One region of the Aeromonas media genome, then DNA from elsewhere that is predicted to be linked to it. Evidence: predicted binding sites of a transcription regulator. Region 1 holds the regulator's gene; the other holds the start of a gene.
What was found. The regulator NrdR, encoded in region 1, represses ribonucleotide reductase genes. The targets are predictions, from matches to a motif close to CACNNTATANNGTG.
Positions count from the first base shown of each region.

Region 2: the regulator NrdR is predicted to act here: its motif matches at 2,710-2,723, upstream of nrdA (class 1a ribonucleoside-diphosphate reductase subunit alpha).

Region 1 covers NZ_CP075564.1:1,004,160-1,010,669, forward strand. Annotated here, with positions in the region: gene torS (TMAO reductase system sensor histidine kinase/response regulator TorS) at 1-352, shown strand, start outside; gene KI797_RS04770 (hypothetical protein) at 399-683, opposite strand; gene glyA (serine hydroxymethyltransferase) at 1,116-2,369, shown strand; gene KI797_RS04780 (hypothetical protein) at 2,498-2,932, shown strand; gene KI797_RS04785 (NIPSNAP family protein) at 3,009-3,341, shown strand; gene nrdR (transcriptional regulator NrdR) at 3,464-3,913, shown strand; gene ribD (bifunctional diaminohydroxyphosphoribosylaminopyrimidine deaminase/5-amino-6-(5-phosphoribosylamino)uracil reductase RibD) at 3,958-5,067, shown strand; gene KI797_RS04800 (riboflavin synthase) at 5,123-5,782, shown strand; gene ribBA (bifunctional 3,4-dihydroxy-2-butanone-4-phosphate synthase/GTP cyclohydrolase II) at 5,924-6,510, shown strand, end outside.
Region 2 covers NZ_CP075564.1:2,293,870-2,300,379, reverse strand. Annotated here, with positions in the region: gene nrdB (class Ia ribonucleoside-diphosphate reductase subunit beta) at 1-261, opposite strand, end outside; gene nrdA (class 1a ribonucleoside-diphosphate reductase subunit alpha) at 345-2,612, opposite strand; gene KI797_RS10560 (HAD family hydrolase) at 3,152-3,835, opposite strand; gene ubiG (bifunctional 2-polyprenyl-6-hydroxyphenol methylase/3-demethylubiquinol 3-O-methyltransferase UbiG) at 3,835-4,551, opposite strand; gene gyrA (DNA topoisomerase (ATP-hydrolyzing) subunit A) at 4,751-6,510, shown strand, end outside.

The sequences.
Region 1 (6,510 bases):
GGACGCGAGGGTGGGCACCGTCAGTCCGCCCGCCCCCCAGGCCGCCAACCCCGTGCTGGACGCCGATCTGGCCTTGCTCGGCAGCCAGCGCATCCGTCAGCTCATCGGATTGTTTGAATCCCAGGGGGCGGCCCTGGTGGCCGCACTGGTGCGGTGCGAGGGGGAAGAGCGCAAGGGAATGGCCCACAAGCTCAAGGGCAGTGCCCTGGCGCTCGGGCTGGATGACTTTGCCGCGCAGTGCGCCGCCCTGGAGGCGGGGGACGCTGATCCGGCGGGGCTGGCCGGGGAGTTTGATGCGGCGGTGGCGATGCTGAAGGCGTGGCAGGAGAAGCAGCTGTCGGCCCCGACATGAGCCTCAACCTAGTCTGTTGCCGACGGCTGATCCGCCCGTACTCTCTTTACATTTCGTCCCGATAGAGTGCCTGCTTGCAGCGGGGGCAGATGTGCTGGCGCCGGTAGTCAGCCTGGTGCACCACGCCCACTTCGAGCTGCTGATGGTGGCCGCAATGGATGCAGAAGATGAGGTCACCATCGATGGCCTCGGGGTGGGCCGCCAGGTATTGCTCCCGGGTGGGCAGCGTCTCCCAGCGGGTGGTGCAGGTGCCCTTGCGACTGCCGGTGTAGTAGACCCAATAGAAGATGGCAAAGACCGAGACAATCACAAACAGCATCAGGTGATCCATCGTGGAGTTCCCCCTTGTGGTGAGAGAGGCACACGCAGGGCTGTGATGTAACCCTGTGCGCCAAAGGACCCTGCCGTTGTCAGCTCATGGCCGCTCGCCAGGCTTCGCAACCGCGGTGCCGTCTAAAGATGTTATCTGTTAGTAAATGCTATATCCATGATCTGGCTCTGGTTTTGCCCTTCAATGGGGAGGACTCGGAGGGCGGGTCAGACAGATTCGCCGGGCGCCCCAGGAGGGGCCGAGCCGACGGAAGGGGCGCTAGCTCCGCGGAAGGCAAGGGGAAAGAGGGGCGTCCGGCTTCGAAAATTGCGACGTATTTTACATTTTATAAACAAGTTTTTGGGTGGTTGGACTGTCTCTTTGATCCAGCTCACGTTACAATGCGCGGGCCCACTTCACCTATCGCGCAAACGATTTTCAGGAGATAAACGGATGTTGAAACGTGACATGACCATCGCCGGCTATGATCCAGAGCTGTGGCAGGCCATCACAGACGAAACCCGTCGTCAGGAAGAACATATCGAGCTGATCGCGTCTGAGAACTACACCAGCCCCCGTGTCATGGAAGCCCAGGGCTCCCAGTTGACCAACAAGTACGCTGAAGGCTACCCGGCCAAGCGTTACTACGGTGGTTGCGAGTACGTCGACGTGGTCGAAACCCTGGCCATCGAGCGCGCCAAGGAACTGTTTGGTGCCACCTACGCCAACGTGCAGCCGCACTCCGGCTCCCAGGCCAACAGCGCCGTCTACATGGCCCTGCTGCAGCCGGGTGACACCGTGCTGGGCATGAACCTGGCCCACGGTGGCCACCTGACTCACGGCTCCCCGGTGAACTTCTCCGGCAAGCTGTACAACATCATCCCCTACGGCATCGATGAGTCCGGCAAGATCGACTACGACGAGATGGAGCGCCTGGCCGTCGAGCACAAGCCGAAGATGATGATCGGTGGCTTCTCCGCCTACTCCGGTATCGTTGACTGGGCCCGCATGCGCGAAATCGCCGACAAGATCGGTGCCTGGCTGTTCGTTGACATGGCCCACGTGGCCGGTCTGATTGCCGCGGGCGTCTACCCGAACCCGGTGCCCCACGCCCACGTGGTCACCTCTACCACCCACAAGACCCTGGCCGGTCCCCGTGGTGGTCTGATCCTCTCCGCCGCCGACGACGAAGATCTGTACAAGAAGCTGAACTCCGCCGTCTTCCCGGGTGGTCAGGGTGGTCCGTTGATGCACGTCATCGCCGGCAAGGCCGTAGCCTTCAAGGAAGCACTGGAGCCCGGGTTCAAGACATATCAGGCCCAGGTCGTCAAGAACGCCAAGGCCATGGCCGCTACCTTCATGGAGCGCGGTTACAAGATCGTCTCCGGCGGTACCGACAACCACCTCATGCTGGTTGACCTGATCGGTCGCGAGCTGACCGGTAAAGAGGCCGATGCGGCGCTGGGCAAGGCCAACATCACCGTCAACAAGAACTCGGTGCCGAACGACCCGCGCTCCCCCTTCGTCACCTCGGGTGTGCGGATCGGTACCCCGGCCATCACTCGCCGTGGTTTCAAGGAAGCCGAGTCCATCGCGCTGACCAACTGGATCTGCGACGTGCTGGACAACCACGACAACGACGCCGTGCTGGCCACCGTTCGCGAGAAGGTGCTGGACATCTGCCGCCGTTTCCCTGTCTATGCCTGATCGGCCGGACAGTCTGGTTTGAGATCAATGCCACCTTCGGGTGGCATTGTTTTTTGCGGCGTTCGGCAACACGAGAGGGCCTGATGACTCTGAACTGCGAAGAAAATAGCCGGCAAGGCAAAGTAGCCATGGCCAGTGAACAGCAAGACAAGGCGCTGGAGGCGGCGCTCAGGCAGGCGATCCGCGCCCAGTATCACTTTCGCCCCAGCGAACAGGGACTGCTGGCATGGGACGTGCGCCGACTGGTGCGGCTGAGCCGAGCGCTGCCGGTGCAGGCGGTGGCGCTCGGCGAAATTGCCGAGCTCGACCAGGTGCACTGGTACGGCCATGGTGCCGCCAGCCCCACGGTACGCAGCGTGGTGGAGCACTGTCAGTTGATGATGGCGGCCGATCTCGCCTATCCCATCCTGCTGGACAGCGCCGGCCGGGTCATGGATGGCATGCATCGGGTGGGCAAGGCATTGATGCTGGGCCACAGCCATATCGAGGCGCACCGCTTTGTCGTTGATCCGGCGCCCGACTATCAGGGTTGCGACCCCGATGCCCTGCCTTATGACGACTGAGCCAGGTTGATTGGATGATTAGGGCGAACATCGGAAACACTATTTTTTCAAGAGATGGATTGCTGGAGATAGCTCAGTGAAGAGAGTGCTAGAGATTCGAAACTATCGGCTCAAAGCCGGGAGTCGAGCGATTTTTCATGCGTTGGTGGCAGAGCAGAGTTTGCCTTTACATCGTGAGTGGGGAATGGATGTGGTGAATCACGGGCCCTCCCTGCATGATCCGGACGTTTATTTCTTGATGCGGGCTTACGATGACCTTGAGGAGTTGAACCGTTCACAGGCGGCATTCTATGCCACTGAAGCATGGCGGAGAGGTCCGAGAGAAGCCATTGTCGAGTTGATCGAGAGCGACGCAAATACTGTGCTCTGGTTGCCTGATGTAGCCATTGATGCACTCCGTGGCTGCTGATGACATCTGTAGCATCCCTTGTTTTCACGGGCTTTTACCGGTTCTGGATGGCCGTGCTACACTGGCCGGCCTAGAGCCGGCCCCCGGGGCAGGCGCCCTTTTCCGTCAACGCCGGAGGTCCGATGCATTGCCCTTTCTGTAGTGCGGTAGATACCAAGGTGATCGATTCCCGTCTGGTGGCAGAAGGCCACCAGGTGCGCCGCCGTCGTGAATGCCTGCTCTGCCACGAGCGCTTCACCACTTTCGAGATGGCCGAGCTGGTGATGCCCCGCGTCATCAAGTCCAACGGTTCCCGCGAGCCATTCAACGAAGACAAGCTGCGCGCCGGCATCTTGCGGGCGCTGGAGAAGCGGCCGGTGAGCATGGAGGCCATCGAGAAGGCGGTCAACCACATCAAGTCCCGTCTGCGCGCCACCGGCGAACGCGAAGTCGCCTCCCAGCTGGTGGGCAACCTGGTGATGGACGAGCTCAAGAGCCTGGACAAGGTGGCCTATATCCGCTTTGCCTCCGTCTACCGCAGCTTCGAAGACATTCGCGAATTCGGCGAAGAGATCGCCAAGCTGGAGAAGTAACGTTTCCTTCCCCCAGGGCAGGATGTTTTGTCAGAGGAGCCCAGATGTTTAGTCAAGACGATTACCAATGGATGAGCCGGGCCCTCGAACTGGCTCGCCGAGGTCGTTACACCACGGCCCCGAACCCCTGTGTCGGTGCCGTGCTGGTGAAGGCCGGCGTGGTGGTGGGGGAGGGCTGGCACAAGCGGGCTGGTGAGCCCCATGCCGAAGTCTATGCCCTGCATGCCGCCGGTGAAGAGGCTCGCGGCGCCACCGCCTATGTGACCCTGGAGCCATGCTCCCATCACGGCCGCACGCCCCCCTGCGCCGAGGCGCTGATCAAGGCCGGCGTGACCCGGGTGGTGGCGGCCATGGTGGATCCCAATCCCCAGGTGGGAGGACGCGGGTTGCGCATGTTGTCTGAGGCGGGCATCAAGACCGACTTCGGCCTGCTGAGCGCCGAGGCCGAGGCACTCAATCCCGGCTTCTTCAAGCGGATGCGCACCGCCTTCCCGCAGGTAACGGTCAAGCTGGGGGCCAGCCTGGACGGTCGCACCGCCATGGCGAGCGGCGAGAGCCAATGGATCACCTCTCCGGAGGCGCGCCGCGACGTGCAGCGGCTGCGTGCCCGCCACGATGCGGTGCTCTCCAGCGCCGAGACGGTGCTGGCCGACGGCGCCTCCCTGACCGTGCGCTGGGACGAGCTGCCGGCCTCGGTCAAGGCAAGCTACCCCAAAGAGACGTTGCGCCAGCCGCTGCGGGTCATCGTCGACTCGCAAAACCGGCTGACCCCGGACCTGCTCCTGTTTCAGAGTGAGGGCCCTGTGCTACTGGCCCGCCACAGGGTCGACGGGGACTGGCCTGCCTGGGTGCAGCAACTGACCCTGCCGCTGCTGGATGGCAAGCTGGATCTGGTCAGCCTCTTCATGCTGCTGGCCAAGCAGAACATCAACTCTGTGCTGGTGGAGGCGGGGCCGCGGCTGTGCGGCGCCCTGCTGGAGAAGGGGTTGGTGGACGAGCTGATGCTCTATCAGGCGCCCAAACTGATGGGGGATGAGGGGCGCGGCCTGTTCCACCTGCCGGGGCTGACGCGTCTGTTCCAGGCCCCCAAGCTCACTCTCAAGGATGTGCGCTTGGTTGGGCCGGATATTCGCATTACCGCCAAAATAGCCTGATTTATCAATGTTCAAGGGGGCAGTACCTGCCCCCGTCATCAGCAAGGTGATCTGCATGTTTACCGGAATTATCGAAGCCATGGGCACCCTGGCCGCCCTGCACCGTCAGGGGGATGACATGGCCCTCACCGTCCATGCCCCGACCCTAGACTTTGGCGACGTCAAGCTGGGCGACTCCATCGCCACCAACGGCGTCTGCCTCACCGTGGTGGCCCTGGGGGACAAGAGTTACACCGCCGACGTCTCCCTTGAGACGCTCTCTCGCACCGGTTTTGCCGAGGCCAGGGTGGGGGATCCGGTGAACCTCGAGAAGGCGCTGATGCCGAGCTCCCGCCTCGGTGGCCACCTGGTCTCGGGCCACGTCGATGGCATCGGCGAGGTGAAGAGCAAGTCCAGCAGCGGCCGCGCCATCGAGTACTGGATCAAGGCACCGGCAGCGCTCTCCCGCTATATCGCCGAAAAGGGCTCCATTGCGGTGGATGGCATCAGCCTGACGGTCAACGCCGTGCAGGGGGATCTCTTTCGCCTGACCATAGTGCCCCACACCGCCCAGGAGACCACCATAGCCCGGTGGAAACCGGGTCATCGCGTGAACCTCGAGGTGGATCAAATCGCCCGATATCTGGAGCGGCTGATGCAGGGGAGGGGACAGGATCAGGAGCAGAACGCATCCAGTCTGACCCTGGAGAAGCTGGCCCAGTCCGGTTTCCTGTGACGCGGCACTGTGCGGGAAAAACGCTTTTCTGTGATCCCGCTCCGATTGAAATGGGGCCCAGCGCCCCCATCTAGAGCACAATAGACAGTATCAAGCCGAGCCGGCAGGCTCAACCCCCCAAGCATGTTGATGGAGTAGCCCATGGCGCTGAGCACAACCCAGGAAATCATTGCCGATATCAAGGCAGGCAAGATGGTGATCCTGATGGATGACGAAGACAGGGAGAACGAAGGGGACCTCATCATGGCCGCCTCCTGTGTCCGTCCGGAAGATATCAACTTCATGGCGCGCTACGGTCGTGGCCTCATATGCCTGACCCTGACCCGGGATCGCTGCAAGCAGCTGGCGCTGCCGCTGATGGTTGACCGCAACAACGCCCAGTTCTCCACCGCCTTCACCGTGACCATAGAAGCGGCCGAGGGGGTGACCACCGGCATCTCCGCCGCCGATCGCGCCGTCACCGTGCAGGCTGCTGTCGCGCCGAACGCCAAGGCCGCCGATCTGGTGCAGCCCGGTCACATCTTCCCGCTGATGGCGCAGGATGGTGGCGTGTTGACCCGTGCCGGTCACACCGAGGCGGGTTGCGATCTGGCCCGTCTGGCGGGTTACGAGCCGGCCTCCGTCATCGTCGAGATCCTCAACGAGGATGGCACCATGGCGCGCCGTCCGGATCTGGAAGTCTTCGCGGAGCAGCACGGCATCAAACTGGGCACCATTGCGGATCTTAT
Region 2 (6,510 bases), 1.3 Mb from region 1:
GATGGAATCCAGCAGGGTCTGGTACTTCAGGTTGGAGATGAAGATGTGCTGCTCATGGGGTGGCAGGGCCTGATAGTCGATGCGATCGTGGGAGACATCCACCTCTTCCGGACGCCAGAAGAAGGAGAGTTGCTTCTCGATCAGCCGCTCGAAGATGTCGTGCTTTTGCTGATCATAACGGGCCACGTTGACCGACTGGCCGAAGAACATCGGCTCCTTGAGCTGGTCGTTTTGGGTCTGGCAGAACGTTGAATAAGCCATGGTGATTTGAATGTCTTGAATGAGAGGAGACAGGAGGGCGGGAGCTTCATGCTCCCGCCCGGTTCATCAGATCGTGCAGCGACTTATATTTTACAAGCCCCGCCGGCGCAACCGTCGTCTTGCAGATCGGTCTGGGCATCGTCCGCACCATCACGGGTGTTGTGATAGTAGAGGGTCTTGAGGCCGTATTTGTAGGCGGTCAGCAAGTCCTTGAGCAGCTGCTTCATCGGGACCTTGTTGCCTTCGAAACGGGCCGGATCGTAGTTGGTGTTGGCGGAGATCGCCTGATCCACAAACTTCTGCATGATGCCGACCAACTGCAGGTAGCCATCGACGCTCGGCTGTTTCCACAGCAGTTCGTACTGATCCTTCAGGCGGTGATACTCGGGCACCACCTGCTTGAGGATGCCGTCCTTGGAAGCCTTGACCGACACCAGGCCGCGCGGCGGCTCTATGCCGTTGGTAGCGTTGGAGATCTGGCTGGAGGTCTCGCTCGGCATCAGGGCGGTCAGGGTGGAGTTGCGCAGACCCACGGTCTTTATCTCTTCACGCAGGCTTTCCCAGTCCAGATGCAGCGGCTCGTTGCACAGCACATCGAGATCCTTTTTATAGGTATCGATGGGCAGGATCCCCTGGGCGTAGGTGGTCTCGTTGAAGGCCGGACAGGGGCCGAATTCGCGGGCCAGCTGCACGGAGGCCTTCAGCAGGTAGTACTGGATCGCCTCGAAGGTACGGTGAGTCAGTGCCAGACCGGAACCGTCGGAGTAGCGGGCACCATTCTTTGCCAGGTAGTAGGCGTAGTTGATGACGCCGATCCCCAGGGTGCGGCGGTTCATGCTGCCCTTCATCGCAGCCTTGAGCGGGTAGTCCTGATAGTCGAGCAGGGCATCCAGGGCGCGCACGGCGAGATCCGCCATCTCTTCTAGGTCTTCCAGCTTCTCGATGGCGCCGAGGTTGAAGGCAGACAAGGTGCACAGGGCGATCTCGCCCTCTTCGTCATCCACGTTGTTGAGCGGCTTGGTGGGCAGCGCAATCTCGAGGCAGAGGTTGGACTGACGCACCGGCGCCACGCTCGGATCGAACGGGCTGTGGGTGTTGCAGTGATCCACGTTCTGGATGTAGATGCGACCGGTGCCGGCGCGCTCCTGCATCATCAGGGAGAAGAGATCCACCGCCTTGAGGGTCTTCTTGCGAATGCTCGGATCCTGCTCGTATTTGACGTAGAGCTGCTCGAACTTGTCCTGATCCGCGAAGAAGGCGTCGTACAGACCCGGGGCATCGGACGGGGAGAACAGTGTGATGTCGCCGCCCTTGATCAGGCGCTGGTACATCAGCTTGTTGATCTGCACGCCGTAGTCCATGTGACGGACCCGGTTCTCTTCCACGCCGCGGTTGTTCTTCAGTACCAGCAGGCTCTCCACCTCTGTGTGCCACAGGGGGTAGAACAGGGTGGCGGCACCGCCGCGCACGCCGCCCTGTGAGCAGCACTTCACGGCAGTCTGGAAGTATTTGTAGAAGGGGATGCAGCCGGTGTGGAAGGCTTCGCCGCCACGGATGGGGCTGCCGAGACCCCGGATGCGACCGGCGTTGATGCCGATGCCGGCACGCTGGGAGACGTAACGGACGATGGCGCTGGCGGTGGCATTGATGGAGTCCAGGCTGTCATCGCACTCGATCAGCACGCAGGAGCTGAACTGACGGGTCGGGGTGCGCACGCCGCTCATGATGGGGGTAGGCAGCGAGATCTTGAAGGTCGAGACCGCATCGTAGAAGCGCTTGATGTAGTCCAGACGGGTATCTTTCGGATACTTGGAGAACAGGCAGGCCGCCACCAGGATGTAGAGGAACTGCGGGCTCTCGTAAATTTCGCCGGTGACCCGGTTCTGCACCAGGTACTTGCCTTCCAGCTGCTTGACCGCTGCGTAGGAGAAGTCCATGTCACGCCAGTGATCCAGGTAGCCGTTAAGCTCCTCGAATTCGGCCTGGGTGTAGTCGGTCAGCAGGTGCTTGTCATACTTGCCCATGTCCACCAGACGGGCGACGTGCTGGTAGAGGTGGGGCGGCTCGAACTGGCCGTACGCCTTCTTGCGCAGGTGGAAGATGGCCAGACGGGCGGCCATGTACTGGTAATCCGGGCTCTGTTCGGAGATCAGGTCAGCAGCGGCCTTGATGACGGTTTCGTGGATGTCGGCGGTACGGATACCGTCATAGAACTGGATGTGGGACTTGAGCTCCACCTGGGAGACCGACACGTTGTCGAGCTTCTCGGCGGCCCAGTCGAGCACACGGTGAATTTTATCCAGATCGATGGGTTCTTTGTGGCCGTTACGCTTCGTCACAAACAAGTTCATTGGCTGATGACCTTTAGTTGATTCCCGAAAAACCATGGCGCCACGCATCCAGGGCGCCATTCTCGATGGTGGCCTGGGGGCGAAGTGCGCCATGAATCACAAGATATAGTGTTATTTTAAATTCGAACTACAAGATAGTGAGGTCGGCACGGCATTGCAATCTGTGGATAACGCATTAGCTGTGGATAAATTGTGGGTGTTCGGGCCCGAGTTAGTGACTGCTCACAGTGAGTGGGTTTTCATCCGTCCGATCCGGCAAATGCAAGTCTGATGATCGAAGATGGAAAATTTAAATAACTTTTTTTGCTTGCGAAAAGAGGGTGTTTTTACTAGCAAATTCAGCCTGGTTATCCCTTGTGCAGTCAGGGTCAAAAGCTGTCCGATCCCCGTTGGCGCACGGTTGTCACCACCTCGAAAAAGGGGGCATATCAGTGCCCCCTGTCATGACCATAGCGTGGCTCCAGGAGTGAGCGTCGTGCTCATCTGGCCACCCCATGGCGTTAAAGTTGCCCCGATGATCCACCTATGCCGTGCCGTGTTCAGGTCAGCTCGTAGCGCAGCCAGTGGTGCAACGCCTGCACGGTGTCAAACTGCAGATCTGCGCCCCAGTCGGCGGGATCCTCGTCATCGCTCAGATAGCCCCAGCCCGCCACCGCAGTGCGCATGCCGGCGTTGCGTCCCGCCTCGATGTCACGCACGTGATCCCCCACGTAGAGGCAGTGCGCCGCCTCGACCCCGAGCCGTTCGCAGGCAAAGAACATGGGGGCGGGGTCTGGCTTGCGCACCGGCAGGGTATCTGCGCTGACGGTGACGCCACAGCTGGCAAGCTCGGGCAGGGCGGCCAGCAGCGGCTTCGTGAGAAAGCCCGGCTTGTTGGTGACGATGCCCCAGGGCAGCTTCTTCTCATCGAGCCATTCGATGAGATCCAGCATCCCCTCATAGGGGCGGGTGCCGACACAGAGGTTGGCTGCATAATGGTCGAGCAGGGCGGTGCGCAAGCGCGTGGCACCCAACTCTTCCAGCAGATCCTCCCCCAGACCCGCCTTGAGCAGCCCGAGCGCCCCGTGGGAGGTGGTCTGGCGGATGATGGCCTCGGGCAGCGGGGCAAAGCCTTCGCTCACCAGCACATGGTTGACGGCGGCGCCGAGATCAGGGGCCGTGTCGAGCAGGGTGCCGTCGAGATCGAACAGCACGCAGCGCAGGGGGGCCTTGTCGGTGCTCATCAGCCTTGCTCCGGGCGCGCGAACGCTACCATGTAGTTGACGTCGACGTTCTTGCCGAGTTTGAAGCTGTTGGACAGCGGCGCGTAGTGAACGCCGCTCATGTCCCGTACCAGCAGGCCTGCGGCTTCCCCCATGCGACACAGCTCGGCAGGGGTGATGAACTTTTTGTGGTCGTGGGTACCCTTGGGCACCATTTTGAGCAGGTACTCGGCCCCCAGGATCATCATCAGGTAGGCTTTCGGGTTGCGATTGATGGTAGAGACGAACACCTTGCCGCCCGGTCGTACCAGGGTGGCGATGGCGCGCAGTACCGAGGCGGGATCCGGCACGTGTTCCAGCATCTCCATGCAGGTGACCACGTCATACTGGCCCGGGGCCTCGGCGGCATGAGCTTCGGCGGTCATCTGGCGATATTCGAGCTCCACACCCTGCTCCAGGGCATGAAGGCGGGCAACCCCGAGGGGCTCCTTGCCCATGTCGATGCCGGTCACGCGAGCCCCCCGGCGGGCCATGCTCTCGGAGAGGATGCCGCCGCCGCAGCCGATGTCGAGCACGCGTTTGCCAAACAGGCCGCCGCTCTTGTCGGTGATCCAGTCAAGGCGCACCGGGTTTATCTGATGCAGGGGTTTGAACTCGCCCTCCATGTCCCACCAGCGGGAGGCGATGGCTTCAAATTTGGCGATTTCTGTCAGATCGACATTGGCATCACTGTTCATTTTTCGATGATCCTGTGGCAGGGCGCGCAGCGGGCAGGGCGCGCGCAATCTATTGTCCTGGCGGGCATTATAACGGACGGACTTGGTCACACCAGCCCGACGTGCTACCCGGATTTGTGGCTTAAGGTATTTGGCTCAGTGTGTTACCATGTCGCGCTGTTTAAGCCAAAGAACAACTAATTAGGGATTAAGGCTTTCTATGAGCGATCTGGCCAGAGAGATCACGCCGGTCAACATCGAAGAAGAGCTCAAGAGTTCCTATCTGGATTACGCCATGAGCGTGATCGTAGGACGAGCTCTGCCGGATGTGCGTGATGGCTTGAAACCGGTTCACCGCCGCGTTCTGTTTGCTATGAACGAGTTGGGGAACGACTGGAACAAGCCCTATAAGAAATCGGCCCGTGTGGTCGGTGACGTAATCGGTAAATATCACCCGCATGGCGACAGCGCCGTGTATGACACCATTGTCCGGATGGCGCAGGATTTCTCCATGCGTTACATGCTGGTCGATGGTCAGGGCAACTTCGGTTCGGTCGATGGCGACAACGCTGCTGCCATGCGTTACACCGAAGTGCGGATGGCGCGCATCTCCCACGAGTTGCTGGCCGATCTGGACAAAGAGACCGTGGACTGGGTGCCGAACTACGACGGCACCGAGATGATCCCGGCTGTCATGCCCACCAAGGTACCCACCCTGTTGATCAACGGCTCCTCCGGTATCGCGGTGGGCATGGCGACCAACATTCCTCCTCACAACCTCACCGAGATAGTCAACGGCTGTCTGGCGTTGATCGAGAATGGCGCCCTCACCATTGACGAGCTGATGACCTATGTCACCGGCCCGGATTTCCCCACCGGCGGCATCATCAATGGGCGCTCCGGCATCGTGCAGGCCTACCGGACCGGTCGCGGCTCCGTCTATGTGCGGGCCAAGGCCGAGGTGGAAGTGGACGAGAAGACCAGTCGCGAGACCATCATCGTTCACGAGATCCCCTATCAGGTGAACAAGGCACGGCTTATCGAGAAGATCGCCGAGCTGGTCAAAGAGAAGAAGGTCGAGGGCATCAGTGCCCTGCGCGATGAGTCTGATAAAGACGGCATGCGCATCGTTATCGAGATCAAGCGCGGCGAGTCCGGCGAGATTGTGCTGAACAATCTCTACAAGCACACCCAGATGCAGACCACGTTCGGCATCAACATGGTGGCGCTCGATAACAACCAGCCCAAGGTGATGAACCTCAAAGAGATCCTGGATGCCTTCCTGCTGCACCGCCGTGAGGTGGTGACCCGCAGGACTGTGTTCGAGCTGCGCAAGGCGCGGGATCGGGCGCACATCCTGGAAGGTCTGGCGGTGGCCCTGGCCAACATAGACCCCATCATCGAGCTCATTCGCCACAGTGCGACCCCGGCGGATGCGAAAGCTGGCCTGGTTGCCAAGGGCTGGGAACTCGGCAATGTGGCCGCCATGCTGGAAAAAGCGGGCGACGACGCGGCACGGCCGGAGTGGCTGGAGCCGGAGTTCGGGATCCGTGAAGGGCAGTACTTCCTGACCGAGATCCAGGCCCAGGCCATCCTTGACCTGCGTCTGCACAAGCTGACCGGCCTCGAGCACGAGAAGATCCTAGAAGAGTATCAGTCTCTTCTGGATCTCATTGCCGAGCTGCTGTTCATCCTGGCAAGCCCGGAACGGCTGATGGAAGTGATCCGCGATGAACTGCTGGCCGTGCGCGAGCAGTATGGCGACGAGCGTCGCACCGAGATCAGCATGTCCAGTGCCGAGATCAACATCGAAGATCTGATCACCCCGGAAGACGTGGTAGTCACCCTGTCTCACCAGGGCTATGTGAAGTATCAGCCGCTCTCCGACTACGAGGCCCAGCGCCGCGGTGGTCGTGGCAAGTCGGCCACCCGGATCAAGGAAGAGGACTTTGTGGAGCGTCTGCTGGTGGCCAACACCCA